3 regions of the Bradyrhizobium guangzhouense genome follow, and region 3 is predicted to be linked to each of the others. Evidence: predicted binding sites of a transcription regulator. Region 3 holds the regulator's gene; each other region holds the start of a gene.

Region 1 (7,190 bases), 820 kb from region 3:
TCGTCGGCGTAACCCACCACTTCTGCTTCCGCAGAGACGAACAATGGTGGGTTACGCCGCGCGGTTTGCGCTTCGCGCAATCCGCGAGGCTAACCCACCCTACGGCACTTAAGGTGAAACCAACGATCGGCCTTCGCAATCCCACCGCCACAGCCGTTCGTTGGTTAGCAGCGTGCCACCCCACCAGCGCCGAATTGGATTGTGGCGGCGGAAATCTTCCCGGCCTGCAAGGACGGCCTGGCCAAATTCGGTCAGCGACAGCCGGCTCCGACGATAGGCGGCGTTGCGACCTCTCGCATCGTGCCGTGGGAGAGTTGAAAGTTTTGGATCGAGACCCGCGATCGCCGGCATCGGGCCGGACGCCAGCCCTTCGAGCAACGGACCCAGCTCCCATTGGTCGAACACACGCGTTTCGAGCAGCCCGCCCGGCTCAAACAGCTCCTTGGTGCGATTGTGCCCCTTCGCAATCAGGTCGAGAAGCTGCGCTTCCGTCGCGCCCAGTCCGCTGACTGGAGACGGCAATTCTGCCAACAATTCTTCCATCGCCGGCTTCAGGAACGGGAGCGTGTGAAACTCCCGATTGAGCAGCCCCGAAACGAGCTCCGGCGTTGGTGACCGGTAGGCCTCCCAGGCGATGCGGGCGTCCTCGAAGTCGGGCTCCGTGACCTCCAATTGCCGGATGGCATGATCGCGAAGCCTGTCGCCGTCTGCTCCGAGCAAATCGAAATCGACGAGTCGCAGCTTTGTACGCTCCGCCGCGTATGGCTCGGAACGGAGATAGTCGAGGATCCAGACCAGCTGCAATTGGTTGCTCGGGCTGGGATCAAACCACAGCTCGATCTCTTCAACACCATAGGCCTTGCAGAACCAGACCAGTCCAAGCTCCTTGTGCGCGAGACCGCTCTGGGGCGACCGCGCGACAAGGTCGGACCAACGTACCTCCGGGTCGCCTCTGAAATAGCCTCCCGTGAGGTACTCCCCAAGGTGGTGCGACGTCGGCAGCGGGCCCCAGACGAATCGAAAGATCAGCGGGACGACCATGTCGGCGCGATCGGCGTAGGTGAGTCCAACGCCGGACGGACTGGTCAGGATTACGCGCTTCATGGCCCCCGTGCCCTACTCCAAAACGAGACGCAATCGCGTCTCAAATTGATCTTCAAACCTTTGAGCAATGTAGACTAGGCAGGCGCAATCAACGAACGGCTGTCGCGATCCCAGCGCCAGAGCTTGTCGTTGGTCAATTCAGTCCCGCCCCACCAGCGATAGATCTGGTTGTGGCGCCACATATCGTCCTCGCGCGAAAAAATGGAACGCCCGAGTTCGGTCAGCGTGACCTTCCACTCGCTCCTGCCGAAATAGCGGTCCTCATTGTTGAAAGCCGGATCGCCCAACAGGACCGCTGGCGCCGAATGTGCGCCCAGCTCGAGCAGAGCATCACGCGCTTCGCCTTCTTCGAGCACATCGCGCATCCACCTCGCCTCGGTGACACGTCTTGGGTCGGTGTGCCCATCGTTCACAAAGTCCAGAATATCCATTTCAGTGGCACCCAGGCCCGTCACGCTGTCCGGAAGCTCTTCAAGCAAGGCAATGAACGCCGATCGAAGTCTCGGCAGGATCATCAAATCCGTCATCAGAAGATCGAAACAAGGCTCTGGCGTTTCCGCCCGATAGGCCTGCCAGGCGCGGCTTGCGATCGCGAGGTGATTGTCGGTCACCTTGAAGGCCGGCAGCTTCCATTTTGCGACAGACTCTGGAGCATAGTCCGCAACATGATCGTCTGTGTGCAACAGGCTCAGTTTCGTTGTGATCTCCTTGTAGGGGCGAAGCAGGTCCAGCAGCCAGACCAGCACAAGCTGATCATTTGGTCGGGGATCGACCCATATTTCAATTGAGTCGAACTTCGCACACAGCTCGAAAAAGCCGATGTCGCGCGTTCCGAAACCTTCCAGCGAACCTCGAGAAGCGTCATCGAGCCAATGATCGCCCGGATTGCAGTGCTTTGCCGATCGGCGCTCCAGCCCCGTCAAAAGCCGCTCCGCGGAAGGCAATTTTGTCCAGACGAAGCGTGGGTAAAATCCGAGCACCATGTTCGCGCGGCGCGTCTGGCGAAGCACGCTTTCGTCAAGATGGTTCGTGGATAAAATCAAATGAGACACAGTCGCCTCTCAAAATTGATACGCAAGACAGGAACATATTGAGCATGCACGCCGTCAGGCAGGCGCAACCAACGAACGGATTTCGCGATCCCAGCGCCAGAGCCGTTCGTTGGTCAATTCAGTGCCGCCCCACCAGCGCTTGATCGGGTTGTGACGAGAAAAATCATCCTCCGCTTCCACCACCGCTTGACCGAGCTTGGTGAGGCCGACCTTTGCCCTGCGATACCGCTGGTAGCGGGTGTGCTCACTCGGATCGAACGGCCCCTCACCCAATCCGAAAATGAGCGGCTCGGGACATTGCGCGAGCTCATCGAACAGGTCGCCCGCCTCGCCTTCGTTGATGACACGTCGGTCCCGCGCCGCGTAAAGCGCCTGGCCCGGATCGGTGCAGCCATAGCTGAGAGCTTCCAGCATAAGTTGCTCGCTGGCCCCGATGCCGTTCAGACTATCCGGAAGCTCCTCGAGCAATGCGATGATCGCGGGGCGAAGTCGCGGCAGGATCGTCGTGTCCTGCATCAGGAGCTCAAAGCAGCCTTCCGGAGTGGGAGCGCGCCAGGCCTGCCAGGCTCGGCTGGCAAGCGCGAGGTGGCGGTCAGTGACCTTGAACACTGGCAGCTTCCATTCCTTCAGTGATTCCGGGAGATAGTTGGCGATCTCATCGTCGGCCTGGACGAGGCTCAACTTCGATGAGACTTCCTTGTAGGGACGAAGAAAATCGAGCAGCCAGATGAGGATGAGTTGAGCGTTGGCGTTTGGATCGGCCCAAAGCTCGATCGAGTCGAACGTATCGCAAAATTCCAGGAGACCGCGAGTCCGGTCAGTCGTTCGCCCTATCCCCATCCGTCGAAAATGATCGAGCCAGTGCTTGCCCTCGCGGTCATGCTTGGACGAGCGCGGCTCCAGCAAGACGGCAAGCTCGGCCTCTGTCGGCAATTGTCCCGTGACGAAGCGAAGATCGAAGCCGACGACTTCATTTGCCAAACATGTCGGGCGCAAACAATGTGCAGCGTGATCGTCTGTTGTCAGGATCAAATGTGACACGCCGTCCTCTCAACCGAATTGGATACCGAAGCGTCATGACCAGATAGCGGCTTTGTCAGGCAGGTGCGATCAACGACCGCCCTCGGGCATCCCACCGCCAGAGACGTTCGTTGGTGAGAAGCGCACCGCCCCACCAGCGCTTGATCGGGTTGTATCGGAGGAAGGAAGTCCTTTTCTCCCGCCAAGACCGCCCCTCCTCCAGATCGGCGAGGCCCGCTCCTTGAATGGCGCCGGCGATCGACGAGTCTGTCGTAACAATGAGCCGTGTCATGCTCGTGGCCTCAGGGCTTCGTCAAGACAGTGCCGTAGCGCCACAGCCGCTCGTTGGTCAGGTGCGTGCCGCCCCACCAACGATCAATCGGATTGTGGCGACTGAAATCCTCCTGATGAGCCAGGACGGCCTTGCCGAACTCGGTCAACGACAGCCGGCTGCGGAGATAAACCTCGTGCCGGCCTCTGAGATCGCCAAGGTCGATGGTGCGCAATTCTTCGCCCAGCCCGGCCACAGCTGGCTTGGGACCGAGGGCGAGGCCTTCGAGCAAATATCCCAGTTCGACCTCACCCCACACGTAAGTGCCCCGTAGCGAGCGCAAATGGAACAGCGCATTCGTGTTCACATACCAGTCAAGCATCTCCAGAAATCGCGTCTCGGTCGCACCGAGCCCTGTCAATGGAGACGGGAGTTCTGCCAGTAGCTCGAGCAAGGCCGGCCGCAGCATCAGCAAGGCACTCAGATCGCGGTGAAGCAGATCGATGCAGGCCTCCGGGGTCGGCGCGCGGTAGGCCGACCACGCCAATTTTGCAATCTCGAATTCCTTCGCGCCAACTCGTCCGACGGGAATATGGCGTTCCCCCTTAGCGAAATCATAGTCGGGACTGAACATCAGATCGGAATCCAGCAATCGCAGCCCGAGCTTCTGCGCCAGCGCTGGATAGTTGCTCAGGTGATCGAGCAACCAGACGAGTTGCAATTGGTCTCGAACAGTCGCGGCGAACCAGAGCTCGACCTTGTCATACGGCTCGCAAAATTCGGCCAGTGACGATTTGCGCCCCTTGGCGCCCCGTGGCCAGCGGACCCAATCCGACCAGTGCTCGGCCGGTCCTAGATCCGTCGTGTAGGCCGCTAAATATGCCGAGAGTTTTTCCGCCGGCGGAAGCGGCCCCCACGCAAATTGAAAATGGAAGGGAATGACGATCTCAGCCAAACCCGATCGCGCAAGCTCGCTGCCGCCGCCCCAGCCGGTCAAGATCAGACGCCTCATCACGCCCCCACTCCAACGCAAAACGAAAACGGACGCTGACGACGTCGGCAACTCAACGTCCTCAGCGCCCGCTCCTCGCGAACTGTTACTCGAAGGCTTACTCGTCCGCGGGCTCTTCGCCGTCGGCGTCGCTCTCGGGCGTGCCGGCCAGGATCTGCTCGGAAATCAGGCCGGAGTTCTGGCGGATCGCGGTCTCGATCTTGGCGGTGATGTCGGGGTTGGACTTCAGGAACGCTTTCGAGTTCTCGCGGCCCTGGCCGAGGCGCTGGCTGTCATAGGAGAACCAGGCGCCCGATTTCTCGACGATGCCGGCCTTGACGCCGAGATCGAGGATTTCGCCCATCTTGGAGACGCCCTCGCCGTACATGATGTCGAACTCGACCTGCTTGAAGGGCGGCGCCAGCTTGTTCTTCACCACCTTCACACGCGTGGTGTTGCCGACCACTTCGTCGCGCTCCTTGATCGCGCCGATGCGGCGGATGTCGAGGCGGACCGAGGCGTAGAACTTCAGCGCGTTGCCGCCGGTCGTGGTCTCGGGCGAACCGTACATCACACCGATCTTCATGCGGATCTGGTTGATGAAGATCACCATGGTGTTGGACTTGTTGATCGAGGCCGTCAGCTTGCGCAGCGCCTGGCTCATCAGGCGGGCCTGCAGGCCCGGCAGCGCATCGCCCATCTCGCCTTCGAGCTCGGCCTTCGGCACCAGCGCCGCAACCGAATCGACCACCAGCACGTCCACCGCACCCGAACGCACCAGCGTGTCGCAGATTTCCAGCGCCTGCTCGCCGGTATCGGGCTGGGAGATCAAGAGTTCGTCGATATTGACCCCGAGCTTGCGGGCATAGACCGGGTCGAGCGCGTGCTCGGCGTCGATGAAGGCGCAGATGCCGCCCTTCTTCTGGGCTTCCGCCACCGTGTGCAGCGCCAGCGTGGTCTTGCCCGAGGATTCCGGCCCGTAGATCTCGACGATGCGGCCCTTGGGCAGGCCGCCGATGCCAAGCGCGATATCGAGCCCGAGCGAGCCTGACGACACCGCCTCGATGTCCATCGAACGGTCGTTCTTGCCGAGCTTCATCACCGAGCCCTTGCCGAACTGGCGCTCGATCTGGGAGAGCGCGGCAGCCAGAGCTTTACTCTTGTCCATGGAAGATCCTTCGACGATACGCAGGGCAGTGGTGGACATTGGGTCGTGCTCCTTATGGCGAGGATTCGGGTGCGGGACAAACGATTGGCGCGGCGGGTCGTCGATATCCGCAATGTACACCATCTGTTCTCTGTTCGCAATATGTTCTTTGCAGATTTGGGGCAGATATATACCCTTTGAACATGTACGCTGAATCGTGTACATGGAGGGCTTCTGCCACTAGCGCTAGAGTCGGTCTAGCGCGGCGGGAGACGTGCGAATGGGCGATTATCTGGCGCGGCTATGGGAGTTCGGTTGGGCTGTCATTACCTACTGGCTATGGTGGGTAACGACCGTGCCATTTCTTATAGATCAGCTTCTAAGCAAGAACTTCTGGCACCCGGAAACAATTGAACGGATTGATCAATTCTGGCCCCCAGAAAAGCGACATAGGCTCTTCAAACGGCTCGCCATATTTGGGCTCGCGTTAGGGTCCTTTCTCGCCTTCGATCATGTGAACAGCGAACTTAAATCGACGAGGGAGGAATTGGCGGCGGCGAGGTCCCTCAGGAGCGCACCAGCGGAAGTTCCAAAGCCCCCAATAGTGGCAGATCAGAGCATCTTTCGATCGACACAGTACAAAGAGAATCTGTCGAACCGATTAGATCGCATCTCGGAACAGATGAACAAGACGGACCAGGGAATATTCATACCTGCCAACCAAGTCCTGCTTGACAGATTTTTAGCGCGCCCAGTCGGAGAGGCGAAGGGATATCTGGACAAATTGGATGGGATTAGGGCCGCGTCAAAAGCAATGGAGACCTCTCTCTATGATGATTTGCTGGGACAGGAGAGAGATTATCGAGTGGAGATCAATCGCATCTTATTTCCAAAAGAACCGCTCATTAATTTCATGATTGCCGCAGATGCGTACCGCAACAACATATCAGTCTGGATGAAACTCAACGACACCGTCCCCGCTGCCAATAGCGAGTTGCGCCAAATGGTAGTGGCTTCGGCAAATTCATTTGGTAAAGCTCGGGACGAACTACTGAAATGGGTATCGCAAAGACAGGATTTGGTCGAGAAATCTAGAAGGGAGCTGCACGGATGACGGACCACAAGCACTCCGCCCGAAAAAGGTTTGATCAGCTTTTGCAGGCAATGGTCACTCAACCCGTACCCGAGGAAAAGCCTGCAAAAGAAGCTCGAACATCAAGGCAGGCTGACGGCGCAAGTTATGGCGATACTCGAACTCGCGAAGGTAAAGCTGCAAGTGCTTCTTCGAAACCCAAACGTAAGTCCCGTTGATCCCGCGCTTCACCTGCGACCAGAAAGACTCGATTGAGTTGGTGTGCACGTCGCCGCGCACGTATTCCTTGGCAGAGTGATCCACGCTTTCGTGGTCATAGCCGTACTTCTCAGTGAGCAGCTTGAAGTTCGATGCTTCGTCCGTGTGGACGCGCGATCCCTCTTTCACGAACCGCACGACGTGCGGCAGAATGTGAGCCTTGGTGCGGGCCTGCACGACGCGGGTAACAACGTCCCCGCCCCGTTCAATGACGCCCATGACAATCGCCTTGTCGTCCTCGCCGATCTTGTCGT
Region 2 (7,190 bases), 2.0 Mb from region 3:
CACTTCGGCGGCGGCAAAGCCCGGATAGATCTCGACGCCGAGCGCTTCGGCCCTTCGCGCCAGCCAGCGGCAGACATTGCCGAGCGAGCCGATATAACAGTGATGGTTGTCCATCAGCGGCGGCATCATGAAATTCGGCAGCTTGATCGCGCCGCCGGCCGTCATCCAGTAGAAGCGGTCATCCTTCACCTGCGTCTTCAGCGGGCAATCCGAATCCTCCCGCCAGTCAGGGATCAGCTTGTCGAGACCGGCCGGATCGATCACGGCACCGGAGAGAATGTGCGCACCGACCTCGGAGCCCTTTTCCACCACGACGACGTTGAGATCGGCATTGATCTGCTTCAGCCGGATCGCCGCAGCCAGGCCAGAGGGGCCGGCGCCGACGATGACGACGTCGAATTCCATGGATTCGCGCGGGGGAAGTTCTTCGGTGCTCATCTGATCTCAGCCCTTGAGACGGTTCCTTGTCATTTGCGCCCCCTTGTTTCCGATTTTTCCGGGTAGGACAACCACGGAAATGCGTTCCGCTGGGATGCAAGGCGCCTTAAGATGAACTAATAGTCTGACTTTCCCAATGATCCCCGAGCCCGCACCCACCGTCCGCGAACTTCTTGCCTTCTATCTGGAGGCCGGCGTCGATTGCGCGCTCGCGGAGGAACCGGTCGACCGCCTGGCGGAATTAGACGCCCCGCCGCCGGCCCCCCGCGTAGCGCCGGTCGAAGCGCCGCGGCCTGTCGCCGCGCCTGCGGTGCTGCGCGGCGAGGCCGCACCTGCGCCTGACGTCGCGATCGCCTCGGCGCGCGAGGCCGCGCGCACCGCGCCGACGCTCGAGGCGCTGCGCGAGCTGATGCAGAACTTCGAAGGCTGCGCGCTCAAACACACCGCGACGCGGCTGGTGTTTGCCGACGGCAATCCGCAGGCGCGCATCATGTTCGTCGGCGAGGCGCCGGGCCGCGACGAGGACATCGAGGGACTGCCGTTCGTGGGCCGCAGCGGCAAGCTGCTCGATTTGATGATCGGCGCGATTGGGCTCAACCGCAGCACGGCCTACATCACCAACGTCATTCCCTGGCGGCCGCCCGGCAACCGCACACCGACACCGCAGGAGACGCAGATCTGCCTGCCCTTCATCCAGCGCCATATTGAGCTCGTGAACCCCGACGTGCTGGTGACGCTCGGCAATCCCTCGACGCAGACACTACTCTCGACCCGCGAAGGCATCATGCGCACGCGCGGGCGCTGGTTCGAGTACGAGACCGGCCAGCGCACCATCCGCGCACTGCCGACCTTCCACCCGGCCTATCTGTTGCGCTCGCCGTCCTACAAGCGGCTGGCCTGGCAGGATCTGCGGGCGATCGCGAAGGTGTTGGCGGCCAAGTGAGAGCAAAAACTCTCCCCGTCATTGCGAGCGCAGCGAAGCAATCCAGAATCTCTCCATTGGGACAGCCTGGATTGCTTCGTCGCAAGGGCTCCTCGCAATGACGATGGAGAGAGCTAGCGTCAGCCCCCCTTCGGCCGTACAATCGCCCAGCCGATACGCAGCAATCCCTGACGGCCATTGATCAACCATTCGAAGGCCCGCGGCACTTCCGGCACGATGCCGGGGAAGCGCGCGAGGATGTCAGGAGGCGGAGTACCAGCGGTGTCAGACGCGCGCCAGACCACGACGCCGCCGCTCTCGCTGAATTTCGTCTGTGACATCCACGGTGTGCGCGCCGGATCGGCATCGATGAACAGGTGCGGCCGGCCGGAATGCAGCGTGATCAGGCTTGCAAGCTGCGTCTCGCCGGCGACCGCGCGCAGGCGATGATTGGTGCGGCGGGCAAAGCTGTCGTCGAAGAAATCCGAGATCGCGTGCGCCGGCATCGAGGTCGCGATCTCGCCGGTGCCGGTCCAGGGCAGAAACAGCACGGCCAGCACGACGCCGGCGGCGGGGGCGACGACGGCGGCCGCCCACACCGTGCGCAACATCCGCGCGCGGCGCATCGCGATCAGATCGCCGGCCGCGACGACCATGGCGAGGCCTGACATGACCAGCACGACGCCGGCGCCGCCGACGACGGTCTCGAGCCCGAACAGACCGGAGATCAGGACTGCACCGAGCGCCGGCGCGAGTGCGAAGAAATAGACGAAGTTGCGAGCGAGCGGCTCGACCGGCGGCCGGTAGATGATCGGCGCCTCCTCACTCTTGCCGGCAAACAGGGGCGTGTTGAGGAAGCTCAGCACCGGGACCGCGATCGCGCCGAACACGAGCCCACCGAGCAGCCAGGCGGCGTGGATCGCACGGGCACCGAGGTCGGCTATTTGCGGCATGGCCGGCAGCACGAGAGTTTGGGCGCGCATCAGCCAGACCGCATAGGGCAGCGCCAGCACGGCGACGACGACGAGCGCGAACAGCGGATCGAGCGCACGCAACGTGCGCCTGCCGCCCGCCGTCGAGAGCGCGAAGATGACGAGCAGCGCAAGCAGGTAGATCGCAGCCGGTGTGGTCAGGAGCAGAAGGCCCGCCTCGATCGACCAGGCGAACCAGGCGTTGCCTCGGCGTTGGCCGATGATCTGCCAGGAATGCAGCAGCAACAGCGCCCAGATCGGCCGGGCAAGGACAAGGGGGCCAAAGTCGAGCGCGGACGACGAGAAGGCCAGCACCGTCATGGTCAGGAGCGCAGCGAGCACCGCCTGCTGTGAGCCAATCACGGCCCGCGACAGATGATAGAGGGTGATGAAAGTCGCGATCTCGCAGAGCTCGGCAAGGACGTAGACGCCGAATACATGGCCGCCTGCCACGCGATAGGCGATATCCGCCAGCCAGATCGATAGCGGCGGGCCGAGATCCGTGCCGACCTGATATTCGCGGCCAAAGGCCAGCAGGGTCGCAAGGCTGCCGGGTGGGCTGCGGTAGAACAGCAACGCCACCAGCAGCCACATCGCAGCCTGCAGCAGCACGGCAATCCAGACGATCAACCGCGGCCGGGCGCGAATGAGCTCGATGACCAGGGAGGTAAACCGCATGCAACGCCCGCAAGATGCAGCCAACCCGTCCAGCCGGCCCTATTCGCTCACAGCTGTTTTGATAAAGGGCGCCACGCGCCGTGGCAACGGCGGTCTGCTCTAGAGGCCCGCTGAAGCATCGATTTCAACTGCGGTCTCCACCTGCACCTCGACCTCGGTGATGGAGAACAGATCCTGCACCGGCTCGACGGTCCAGGGCATGTGCTTGGCGCGGGCGGCGGCGACGGGGGCGAAGAAGCTGCGGTGGTGGACGGTCGGGCCGAGCCGGTCGAGCGCGTCGAGATGGTCGGGCACGGCATAGCCCTTGTGCTGTTCGAAACCATAGCCCGGGCAATCCTGCGCCAGCGCACACATCAGCCGGTCGCGCGTCACCTTGGCGACGATCGAGGCGGCCGCGATCGAGAGCACGATGCCGTCGCCGCCGATCACGGCCTCGCAATCGCAGGCCGTGTCGAGGCGATCACGGCCGTCGACGAAGACGAGCTTCGGCTGCTCGGGCAACGCGACCACCGCGCGCTTCAGCGCCCACAGCGAGGCGCGCAGGATGTTGTCGCGGTCAATCCGCGCGGGCGAGGCGACGGCGACCGAGACCTGCGCGGTGGCACAGATCCTGTCGAACAGCTTTTCGCGCTCTTCCGCCGTCAGGCGCTTGGAATCGTCGATGCCGCGCGGGATGCGGTCAGGATCGAGAATCACCGCGGCCGCGACCACGGGGCCGGCCAGCGGCCCGCGGCCGGCCTCGTCGCAGCCCGCGACCGGCCAGATGCCGCGCTTGATCAGCGCGCGCTCGCGGCGGAAGCTCGCCTTGGCCGGCGCAGCCTTCTTCTCGGCAGCCTTCTCCGGTGCGTCTTTGGCTGGCCTTTTGGTGGACTTGTCCCGAATCATGGCCGGATCGTGCGCAAGCCGGCTCGCCGGCGCAACCGGGAACCCGACGCAATTCCCGTTATTCAGGCAGCCTTATTCGGCCAGATGCACCCGCCGGTCGTCGCCGACCTCGACGCCGGGCGCGACGGCGACCTCCCAGGGATGGCCGTCGGGATCGGCAAAATAGCCGGAATAACCGCCGTAATCGGTCTCATGCGCGGCCTTCAGCAACGTGGCTCCCTTTTGCAGCGCGAACGCCAGCACGGTATCGACCTCCTCGCGCGAAGCGCAGTTCCAGGCGAGCGTGACGCCGCGGAAGGTCGTTGGTCTCGGCTGGTCCGGCAGCCTGGCGTCATCGGCGAGCTGGTCCCAGGGAAACAGGCCGAGCACCGGGCCGCCGGTGTCGAAGAATGCAACTGCTTCGCCTGTTACCTTCAGCCGGCGCGAAAAGCCGAGCGAATCATAAAAGGCGATGCTGGCACGGATGTCGCGCACGCCGAGCGTGATCACGGTCAGCCGCGGGATCGGGGCCGGCAGTTCCTTACTCATCACATACCTCGTCCGCTCCGCGCCTCAGAACAGGCTGAGCTGCTCGCCGTTCTGCTTCGGCCTGGCAAAATGATCCGTCGTCAGCTTCGAGCGGCGCTTGTTCAGCCCGAGCCGGTCGCAGGCGATCTCGAAGCGGCGGCCGATGGTCCAGGCCATCGGGCCGGTGCCCTTCATGCGCTCGCCCCATTTCGAATCGTAATCGCGGCCACCGCGCATGTCGCGGATCAGGGTGAAGACGTGGCGATAGCGGTCCGGATAATTCGCCATCAGCCATTCGCGGAAGAGATCGCGCACCTCCAGCGGCAGCCGCAGCAGCACGTAGGAGGCTTCCTTGACACCGGCATGGGCGGCGGCATCGAGGATGCGCTCGATCTCGGAATCGTTCAGCGCGGGGATGACAGGCGCGACCATCACGGTCGTGGGAATGCCGGCCTCGGACAGCTGCTTCAGCGCCTCCAGCCGTTTCGGCGGCGTCGCGGCGCGCGGCTCCATGGTCCGCGCGAGCTTCGGGTCGAGCGAGGTCACCGAGATCGCGACCTTGGCGAGGTTGCGCTTGGCCATGCGGGCGAGAATGTCGATGTCGCGCACGACCAGCGCGGATTTGGTGACGATGCCGACGGGGTGGCCGGTGCGCTCCAGCACCTCGAGAATGCCGCGCATGATTTTGCGCTCGCGCTCGATCGGCTGATAGGGATCGGTGTTGGTGCCGATCGCGATCATCCGCGGCTCGTAACCTGAGGCGGCGAGCTCCTTCTCGAGCAGAACTGGCGCTTCGGGCTTGGCGAACAGCTTCGACTCGAAGTCGAGCCCCGGCGACAGGCCGAGATAGGCATGCGTCGGCCGCGCGAAGCAATAGACGCAGCCGTGCTCGCAGCCGCGATAGGGATTGATCGAGCGGTCGAAGCCGATGTCGGGGGAGTCGTTGCGGGTGATCACCTTGCGCGAGGTGTCGACCCCGACACTGGTCTTGAACGGGGGCAGGTCGTCCAGGCTCTGCCAGCCATCGTCGAAGGCGACACGCGCCTCGGCCTCAAAGCGCCCACTGGCGTTGGACTGGGCACCCCGCCCTCGCCGGCGCTGGCGGTCGATGGCGACAGCCAACTCGGGAAAGTCAGAAGGCGCACCCGCCGGCTCGGAGGGCGCCGTGACCGGCGGGTGCTTGAGAGCAGAAGAAGAAGCTGGACTCATGCAATCAAGATAACACGCAAAAGGAACAAATCAAGAACAAGAATCGAAAACGCGAAAACAACCCCATGCACAGTAGACCTGCCTAAACTTCGCGCGCCGATTTTTGACCTCACGCAACAGCGTGTCATCTCGATCCCGTTTGATGCCGCGGATGGATCGATCGCGCCGGAACCCGGTTGGTGACGATTCCCGGTGAAGGTCGGCATGAATATGACATCTCAACAACAATCGGCCGCTGCAAGCAGCGACCTCGATCTCCTCGATCGCTACTGGCGCGCTGCGAACTATCTCTCCGTCGGGCAAATCTACCTGCTGGACAACCCACTGCTGCGCGAGCCCTTGCGGCCCGAGCACATCAAGCCGCGTCTGCTCGGCCATTGGGGGACGACGCCCGGGCTGAATTTCATCTACGCGCACCTCAACCGCCTGATCCGCGCGCTGGACCTGAGCGTGCTTTATGTCTGCGGTCCCGGTCACGGCGGCCCCGGCATGGTCGCGAACACTTATCTCGAAGGCAGCTACAGCGATATCTATCCGAACATCCCGCGCGATGCGGACGGATTGCGCAAGCTGTTCAGGCAGTTCTCATTCCCAGGCGGCATCCCGAGCCACGCAGCGCCGGAGACGCCGGGCTCGATCCACGAAGGCGGCGAGCTCGGTTACGCGCTGGTGCACGCCTATGGCGCGGCCTTCGACAACCCCGATCTGATCGTCGCCTGTGTCGTCGGCGACGGTGAGGCCGAGACCGGCCCGCTGGCCGCATCCTGGCATTCGAACAAGTTCCTCAATCCCGCGCATGACGGCGCGGTGCTGCCGATCCTGCATCTCAACGGCTACAAGATCGCCAACCCGACCGTGCTCGGCCGGATGCCTGATAGCGAGATCCGCGATCTGTTCCGCGGCTTCGGCCACGAGCCGCTGTTCGTCGAAGGCGACGATCCAAAATTGATGCATCGGGCGATGGCTGATGCGCTCGACGTCGCGATCGCGAGCATCCACTCGATCCAGCAGCACGCCCGCGACGGACGCAGCACGATCGAGCGGCCGCGCTGGCCGATGATCGTGTTGCGCAGCCCGAAGGGCTGGACCGGCCCGAAGGAGGTCGACGGCAAGAAGGTCGAGGGTTTTTGGCGCGCGCATCAGGTGCCCGTCGCGAACTGCCGCGAGAACCCGGCTCACTTGAAGATTCTCGAGGACTGGATGCGCAGCTACGAGCCGGACAAGCTGTTCGATGCCAGCGGCGCACTCATTCCCGAGCTTCAGGCCCTCGCGCCCGAAGGTGACAGGCGCATGGGCGCCAACCCGCACGCCAATGGCGGCCTCTTGAAGAAGGAATTGAAGCTGCCCGACTTCCGCAGTTTTGCCGTCGAGGTGCCGCAGCCCGGCGGCGCGACGGGGGAAGCCACGCGCGAGCTCGGCAAGTTCCTGCGGGATGTGATCCGCCTCAACGCCGGGGAGCGCAACTTCCGTATCGTGGGTCCTGACGAGACTGCGTCAAACCGGCTCGATGCCGTATTCGATGCGACCGAACGCGTCTGGATGGAGCCGATCGAGCCTTATGACGTGCATCTGGCCCAAGA
Region 3 (7,190 bases):
CTGCGCGACATGCGCAAGGTCAGCGGCTCGGTCGAGCAGTTCGGCCGCAAGATGCGACTGCCTGTGGTGCTCGCCCCCGTCGGCGCGCTCGAGATCTTCGACCCCAATGGCGCAGCCAGCGTCGCGCGCGCCGCCGGCGCTTTTGGTGCGTCGCACATGCTCAGCTCCGTCTCCGAGCCCGGCCTGGAAAAGACGGCCGAAGCCGCGCCCGATGCGCTGCGCATGTACCAGCTCTACGTCCGCGGCGATGACGCGTTCGTCGCCGACGTCGTCAGCCGTGCGCAGAAGGCCGATTATGCCGCCTTCTGCCTGACCGTCGACACCGCTCATTACAGCCGTCGCGAGCGTGACATCGCCAAGCGCTACGTTCGCGAGAGCCGCCTGCGCGCCACCGGCGGCGACTACCAGAAGGGTCTGGAGTGGCGGACCGTGAAGATGATCAAGGACAAGTTCAAGATTCCCCTGATCATCAAGGGCATCGCAACCGCCGAGGACGCGCAGATCGCGGTCGATCACGGCGTCGAGTGGATCTATGTCTCCAACCATGGCGGCCGCCAGCTTGATCACGGCCGCGGCGCCATGCATGTGCTGCCGGAAATCGTCGATGCGGTGAAGGGCCGCGCCAAGATCATGGTCGATGGCGGCTTCTGCCGCGGCACCGATATCGTCAAGGCGATCGCCGCGGGCGCCGACCTCGTCGGCATCGGCCGGCTGCAATGCTGGGCGCTGGCGGCAGCCGGCGAGACCGGCGTGACGCGGATGCTGGAACTGCTGGAAGACGAGGTGCTGCGCTGCCTCGGTCTGTTGGGTGCCACCTCGTTCGCCGAGGTCAACAGATCCTGTCTGCACCCGGCCACCGCGACCAATGCGCCGAGCGTGTTCAGCGCGTTCCCGCTGTTCGACCACGAACCCTATCGATACTGACCCGAAAGGACGCAATGACCTCGCTCTCTCCCGGCAGCGCAGATGCGCTCCTGTTCGATCTCGGGCGCGTCGTGCTCGACATCGATTTCTCCAGGGCGATCGCCTGCTGGGCCGGACATGCCGGCTGCAAGCCCGAAGCCATCGTCGGGCGCTATGTGCGCGACGAGGCCTACCGGCTGCACGAGGTCGGCAAGCTCAGCGACGAGGACTATTTTGCCTCCCTGCGCTCTTCGCTCGGAATCTCCATTTCGGATGACCAGTTCCTGGAGGGGTGGAACGCGATCTTCGCCGGCGAAATGCCTGATATCACGGAGCTCCTGCCCCGCGCGGCAAAACAGATGCCGGTCTATGCCTTCTCCAACACCAACCGCCCGCATGTAGACTATTTCTCGAAGCAATATGCCGACCTGCTCGGCCATTTCCGCGAGCTGTACCTGTCCTCCAGCATCGGGCTGCGCAAACCGGATGCTGAAGCGTTCGACCATGTCGTCGCCGCGATGGGCGTGCCGGCCAGCCGGATCGTGTTCTTCGACGACCTCGCAGAGAACATCGAAGGCGCGCGCGCCCGCGGCCTGACCGCGGTCCATGTGACCTCGCCGACCGATGTCGGGAATGCGCTGAAAGCTCTGGGGATCTGACCGCGAGACGCCGCGACCCGGAACTATTTCGCGCGCGGGCATGGAACCAAGTCGCTCTGTGCATTTTTATACAGAGTTCCGGGAACGAATGCCCGCTTCCGGACTCATCAGTCCGTTGGGAATTCTACATGGACTTATCATCGTGTTGGGCAAAACCTACCTCACCAAGCAGGCCTCGCTGCTCGTCAAATTCGCCAAGACCACCTCGGACTCCGAGCTTTCCGCCAAGCTGATGAGCAAGGCGGCCGACCTGAAGGCCCAGGCCGATCCGTTGCCGGACAAGGATCAAGGGCCCAAGGCGCCTGACGTCGCCGAAGATGGAGAGGCGGCAAGGGGAAATCCCATAACGCGGTCGTAGTGCCGCGCGCAGGCTGCCGCTCCTCATACCGGTTTGCCTCGCCCTCCGGATCATGTCGCGACTCAAGCCCTGCCCCAAGCGTAAGCTTCGCGGCGATATAACCCCTTTTGCCTCGGCCTCTCCGCTCGGCTAGAACCTTGCCGACCGAGTCCTTCGATCTTGTTGCGGGAGTTCACCGTGGCCCTCATGCCGGTTTCCGATGCGCTTGCCGCCGTGCTCGCCGGTGTAGAGCCTTTGGCTGAGGAAATGATCGCGCTGGATCAGGCCTTCCATCGCGTGCTCGCGCGCGACGTTGCCGCGCGGCGGACGCAGCCGCCGCAGGACATGTCGGCGATGGATGGCTATGCCGTCCGCGCGGCCGATGCGGCGAAGGTCGGTGCGCAGCTCACCGTCATCGGCGAGGTCGCAGCCGGCCGCCCATTTGCGGGAACAGTCGGCGCTGGCCAAGCCGTGCGGATCTTCACCGGCGGGGTCGTGCCCGCCGGCGCGGATGCGGTGGTGATCCAGGAAGACACCGTCGCGGACGGCAAGCACATCACGATCAAGGAAGCCGCCGTCACCGGGCGGCACATCCGCCCCGCCGGGATCGATTTCCGCGAGGGTGAGGTGCTCCTGCACAAGGGGATGCGCCTGACCGAGCGCGACCTTGCGCTCGCTGCCGGCATGAACCACCCGCAGCTTGCCGTCCGCCGCCGCCCGAAGGTCGCGATTCTCGCAACCGGCGACGAGTTGGTGATGCCCGGCTCGACGCCCGGCCACGGCCAGATCGTCTATTCCAACGGCTACGCCCTGCACGCCCTCGCCCGCAGCGAGGGGGCCGACACCATCGATCTCGGGGTTGCCGCCGACACGCTTGCCGCCACCACATCAGGCATTCGCCGCGCGCGGGAATCCGGCGCCGACATCCTGATCACGACCGGCGGCGCCTCTGTCGGTGACCACGACCTGGTGCAGCGGGCGCTGACCGACGAGGGCATCTCGATGGCGTTCTGGAAGATCGCGATGCGACCGGGCAAGCCGATGATGAACGGGCAACTCGGGCCAATGCGCGTGATCGGCCTGCCCGGCAATCCCGTGTCATCCTACGTCTGCGGCTTCCTGTTTCTGGTGCCGCTGATTCGCGCACTGTCGGGCCGTCAGGTGATTCATCATCGCCGCGAACGCGCTGTGCTCGGCCGCGACGTCGGCGCCAACGACCAGCGCGAGGATTATCTGCGTGCGCGTCTGCAGACGCGCGATGACGGCACGCTTCTAGCTCTTCCCGTCAATCACCAGGATTCCTCGCTGCTTGCGAATCTCGCTGCGGCACAGGCACTTCTCGTGCGTCCGCCGTTCGCGCCGAAAGCCGAAGCCGGCACGCCATGCGAGGTGCTGCGATTGCCCGAGTGAGCGCACCGTTCGCAACCGTTCCGCGAACTTTGTCGCGTTCACGGTAAATTAAGCAGTTGCGGAACATGTATCGAACATATAGTGTCCGTTCATGATTTGTTTCGAGCATGTAGCGGCTTATTGCTGAATTCAGCGTCTCGGAATCGAACGACATCGTCAGGGGGATTTTGGTCGAGATGTTAACGCGCAAACAATACGAGCTCCTGCGGTTCATCAGCGAGCGATTGAAGGAAAGCGGCGTGCCGCCCTCCTTCGACGAGATGAAGGACGCGCTCGACCTGCGCTCCAAGTCGGGCATCCATCGCCTGATCACCGCGCTCGAGGAACGTGGCTTCATCCGCCGCCTGCCCAACCGCGCCCGCGCCATCGAAGTGATCAAGCTGCCCGAACTCCAGGCGGCTGCCGGCAGCCGCCGCGGCTTCACGCCGAGCGTCATCGAGGGCAATCTCGGCAAGGTGCGGACGACGTCGAGCCCGCCCGCTGACGAAGGCGAGCGCCCCGTCGCGGTTCCCGTGATGGGCCGGATCGCGGCCGGTACGCCGATCGAGGCCTTGCAGACCCGCAGCCACACCATCAGCGTCCCGCCCGACATGCTCGGCGCGGGCGAGCACTACGCGCTCGAAGTGCGCGGCGATTCCATGGTCGATGCCGGGATTCTCGACGGCGACATGGCGCTGATCCAGCGCAACGAGAGCTGCGACACCGGCGATATCGTGGTGGCGTTGATCGACGACGAGGAAGCAACGCTCAAACGCTTCCGCCGCCGTGGCGCCTCGATTGCGCTCGAGCCGGCAAACGCCGCCTACGAGGTCCGGATCCTGCCGCCCAACCGGGTCAAGATCCAGGGCAAGCTGATCGGGCTGTACCGGAAATACTGAACCCGTCGCGCGCCGCCGCTGGCGAGCGTGCCTTCATGATTGGAGCGGGCGGTTGTCCGCTCCGGCTGGATAGTCTTTCTGGTTCTGCACAGATTATCCGGCCCCCTCTCCCGCGCTACATCCCCGGCACGCCACAACGAAGCACGCATCGCTTCGTTGCGCCTTTGCGAGACCGAGGAGACCGCCATGCGCAAGTTCTTTTTGATCACCGCCACGATGGCACTGATCGCAACGTCACCGTCGCAAGCCTTCGCTGCGCAGCCGCAGCATCACATTCGCAAGGCGCCCCAGGCGACGAGCGGGCAACTCCGCAATGCCCGCAACGCCGTCGAGCAGCCGGCGCAGCCAGCCTGGCCATATTCGGGCTGGTCGGCACCTGCCGGCCGCTAACGGAGAGGCTCGCGAATGCACGGGAGCAGGCTTTGTTCCTCGCGTGCCTGAAAAAGATATTGTGATGGCAGCCTGCAGACTCAAGCCGCAGATTTGCCCCCAACATCGCATATGATCGCAGGCTTCCACTCTGATAGAGGCCTGCGCCTCAGAAGAGGCGTGGGTGCTCTATCGCTGATGAGGAGCACCCGATGTGTGACTATAGCCTGCATGCCGTCGCGACGCGTCCCGCAGAAGTCGGCGAGACGATCGTCACGACAACGTTCCGCGGCACCTCGACGCGCGGCTTCGCCTCCGAAGCCGACATGTCGGTCGCGGTCTGCCTGCTGCCGGGGACGGAGCTCGCCTTCGCCGACAACGTCCGCTACGACAACCGCTGGATCTGGACGCGCACCATCAATTCGCGCGTCGGCAAGTTCGGCAAGGTCGATCCGCACATTCCCGATCGTCATCACGACGCGATCGAATTCCCGGATGGCAAATACGTCCTGGTGACCCAGCTCGTCGAAGGCCAGCGCGCGACCGTGCTGCAACTGCCGGTGGCCCAGCCGCTCGGTGAGCGCGAGCACAAGCCGCAAGTGACTGCCGACATCAGTCCGACGCCCCCGCGCCTTCCGATCGGCTGAGCCGTCATCCTTGGGCATGACCTCCGCGTAAGCGCGTTTTCGCGTTTGTCGCGCCGGGAAACCGCTACACACTTTTGCGGATCAGGCCTTAGTCCTCGGCCTGAAGGTCGGCCTCGGACGGTGTTGCGTCCTTCGCGCGCGGAGTCGCCGACCGTGGCACGAGGGTCCGTTCAAAATCTCCATCGCCGGCCGCCGCCGGCGACCAGGGGCGGTTTGCGCCCCGTGCCCTCACCGACTGAACCGCAAACCCATCGCCGCGGCGTGTCAGCGCCAGCGCGCCCTGGCTCACCAGACGCGGCCGGTCGACCAGCATCGCACCACAATCCGGCGGCGCAGGCCTTGCCGTCACCACCAGGGCCGCGCGACTGCAATCATCGGCCAGCGCGTCGATGCGCTGCGCCAGCGCGACCATGCGGCCGTCGGCAAGCGGCGTCACGCAGCCGGCATCGTCGCACGACACGCCGTCGCCGAGCGAAGTGCTCGCCGCATCGCGCGGATCGGCGTCCGCCGCAAGCCACTCCTTCAGCAGGAAATTGTCCTTCTTCGTCCTGATCAGATGCAGCTGCCCGTCCCTGCCTCGCACCGCGACGTTCTGGCCGTCACCCGCGATCAGGATGTCGGGTTGCCTGATAGAAAGACCCCAGATGGTCGCAGCCACGAGCACGACCGCTCCCGACCAGCGCAGCGGCGTGCGCAGCAGGCCCATCAGGATCAGGCCGAGGCTCGCAGCGATCAGCGGCGCTGTGCCGAAGGCGCAGACGTGACCGATCGCACCGGGCAATGCGGCCACCCAGCGCGTGACCAAAATCATCCAGTCGATGCCGATCCCCATCAACCACCAGAACACGCCGTCCAGCCCGAAGGGAGCCGCGAGCAATCCGAGCAGCCCGGCCGGCATCACCAGCGCCGAGACCACCGGCATCGCGCCGAGATTGGCGAGCACGCCATAGGGTGTGACGCGGTGGAAATGGAAGGCGGAGTAAGGAGTGGTCGCAAATCCCGCGATCATCGAGGCCATGAACAACATCGCGATCTCGCGGCCGCCCCACAGCGCGATGCGCGCGGTCGCCGAATGATCGGGCGAGGCCAACAGGCTCGGCATGCCGATCTGCACCATGGCGACGAGCCCGAGCGTTGCCGCGAACGACATTTGGAAGCTCGGATGCACCAGCGCTTCCGGCGCGAACGCGAGCACGATAAGTGCCGCCACGGCCAGGGTGCGGAATGTGATCGCGCGCCGATCGACGATGACAGCGATCAGCACCACCGCGGTCATGAAGAACGATCTCTGCGTCGCGACTTCGGCACCGGAGAGCAACAGATAGAACGCCGAAGCGGTCAGTGCGGCGGCGGCAGACCATTTCTTGATGGGAAAGCCCACCGCCAGTCCCGGGACGAGCGCGAGCAGCGCGCGGACCGCGAAGAAGACGACCCCCGCGACGACGGCCATGTGATAGCCCGAAATCGAGAGGACGTGACCAAGCCCCGAGATGAACATCGCGTCGTTGACGGGCGTGGTGATCGCGTCGCGGCGCCCGGTGAGCAGCGCGGTCGCGATGGCGCGGTTGTCGCCGTCGAGCGTGGCGCGGATGCGCGCGTCGATGGCATCGCGCAGGCCTTGCATGATCGCGGCATAGCGTAGCTGCAATCCGCCTGACACCGGCGGCGTCACGATCGTGATCGCCCCCATCGCAAAACCCGAGGCACCGATGCCTTGGAAGAACATGTCGCGCGAGAAATCGTAGCTGCCGGGCCGCAGCGGCGACAGCGGCGGCATCAGCCGCGCCTTCAACTGCACGAAGCTGCCGACATCGGGCGCAGTCCCCTTGCGCACGGAGAGGCGGACGCGCTCGAGCTTCACGTCGCTACGCTGCGCCTCCATCGCGGCGACGCGCAGCACGAAACGGTCGGTGCGCTCGCGGATGTCGCGGGTCTCGACGAAGCCCGACAGCGACACCGAATAAAGCGGCTTTGCGAGCACTGTATG

What was found. Region 3 encodes LexA, which represses DNA repair genes until DNA is damaged. Its sites were predicted from a motif close to TGTTCNNNNTGTGTTCNG; they were not measured.
Region 1: a site for LexA is predicted at 5,738-5,755, ahead of recA (recombinase RecA). Genes of this name have one in related genera too.
Region 2: a site for LexA is predicted at 5,632-5,649, ahead of XH91_RS26375 (PA0069 family radical SAM protein). Genes of this name have one in related genera too.

Annotation. Positions count from the first base shown of each region.
Region 1 is NZ_CP030053.1:2,645,575-2,652,764, reverse strand. Features, by position in the region: gene XH91_RS12675 (hypothetical protein) at 109-1,104, opposite strand; gene XH91_RS12670 (hypothetical protein) at 1,179-2,156, opposite strand; gene XH91_RS12665 (hypothetical protein) at 2,211-3,197, opposite strand; gene XH91_RS12655 (hypothetical protein) at 3,479-4,459, opposite strand; gene recA (recombinase RecA) at 4,557-5,645, opposite strand; gene XH91_RS12645 (hypothetical protein) at 5,866-6,699, shown strand; gene XH91_RS12640 (IS1595 family transposase) at 6,754-7,190, opposite strand, start outside.
Region 2 is NZ_CP030053.1:5,505,678-5,512,867, forward strand. Features, by position in the region: gene XH91_RS26350 (electron transfer flavoprotein-ubiquinone oxidoreductase) at 1-438, opposite strand, end outside; gene XH91_RS26355 (uracil-DNA glycosylase) at 575-1,381, shown strand; gene XH91_RS26360 (glycosyltransferase family 39 protein) at 1,501-3,009, opposite strand; gene rnhB (ribonuclease HII) at 3,109-3,894, opposite strand; gene XH91_RS26370 (VOC family protein) at 3,967-4,422, opposite strand; gene XH91_RS26375 (PA0069 family radical SAM protein) at 4,447-5,610, opposite strand; gene XH91_RS26380 (phosphoketolase family protein) at 5,821-7,190, shown strand, end outside.
Region 3 is NZ_CP030053.1:3,460,810-3,467,999, reverse strand. Features, by position in the region: gene XH91_RS16760 (alpha-hydroxy acid oxidase) at 1-924, shown strand, start outside; gene XH91_RS16755 (HAD-IA family hydrolase) at 939-1,562, shown strand; gene XH91_RS16750 (hypothetical protein) at 1,705-1,920, shown strand; gene XH91_RS16745 (molybdopterin molybdotransferase MoeA) at 2,098-3,309, shown strand; gene lexA (transcriptional repressor LexA) at 3,486-4,187, shown strand; gene XH91_RS16735 (hypothetical protein) at 4,374-4,577, shown strand; gene XH91_RS38840 (hypothetical protein) at 4,769-5,203, shown strand; gene XH91_RS16725 (ComEC/Rec2 family competence protein) at 5,292-7,190, opposite strand, start outside.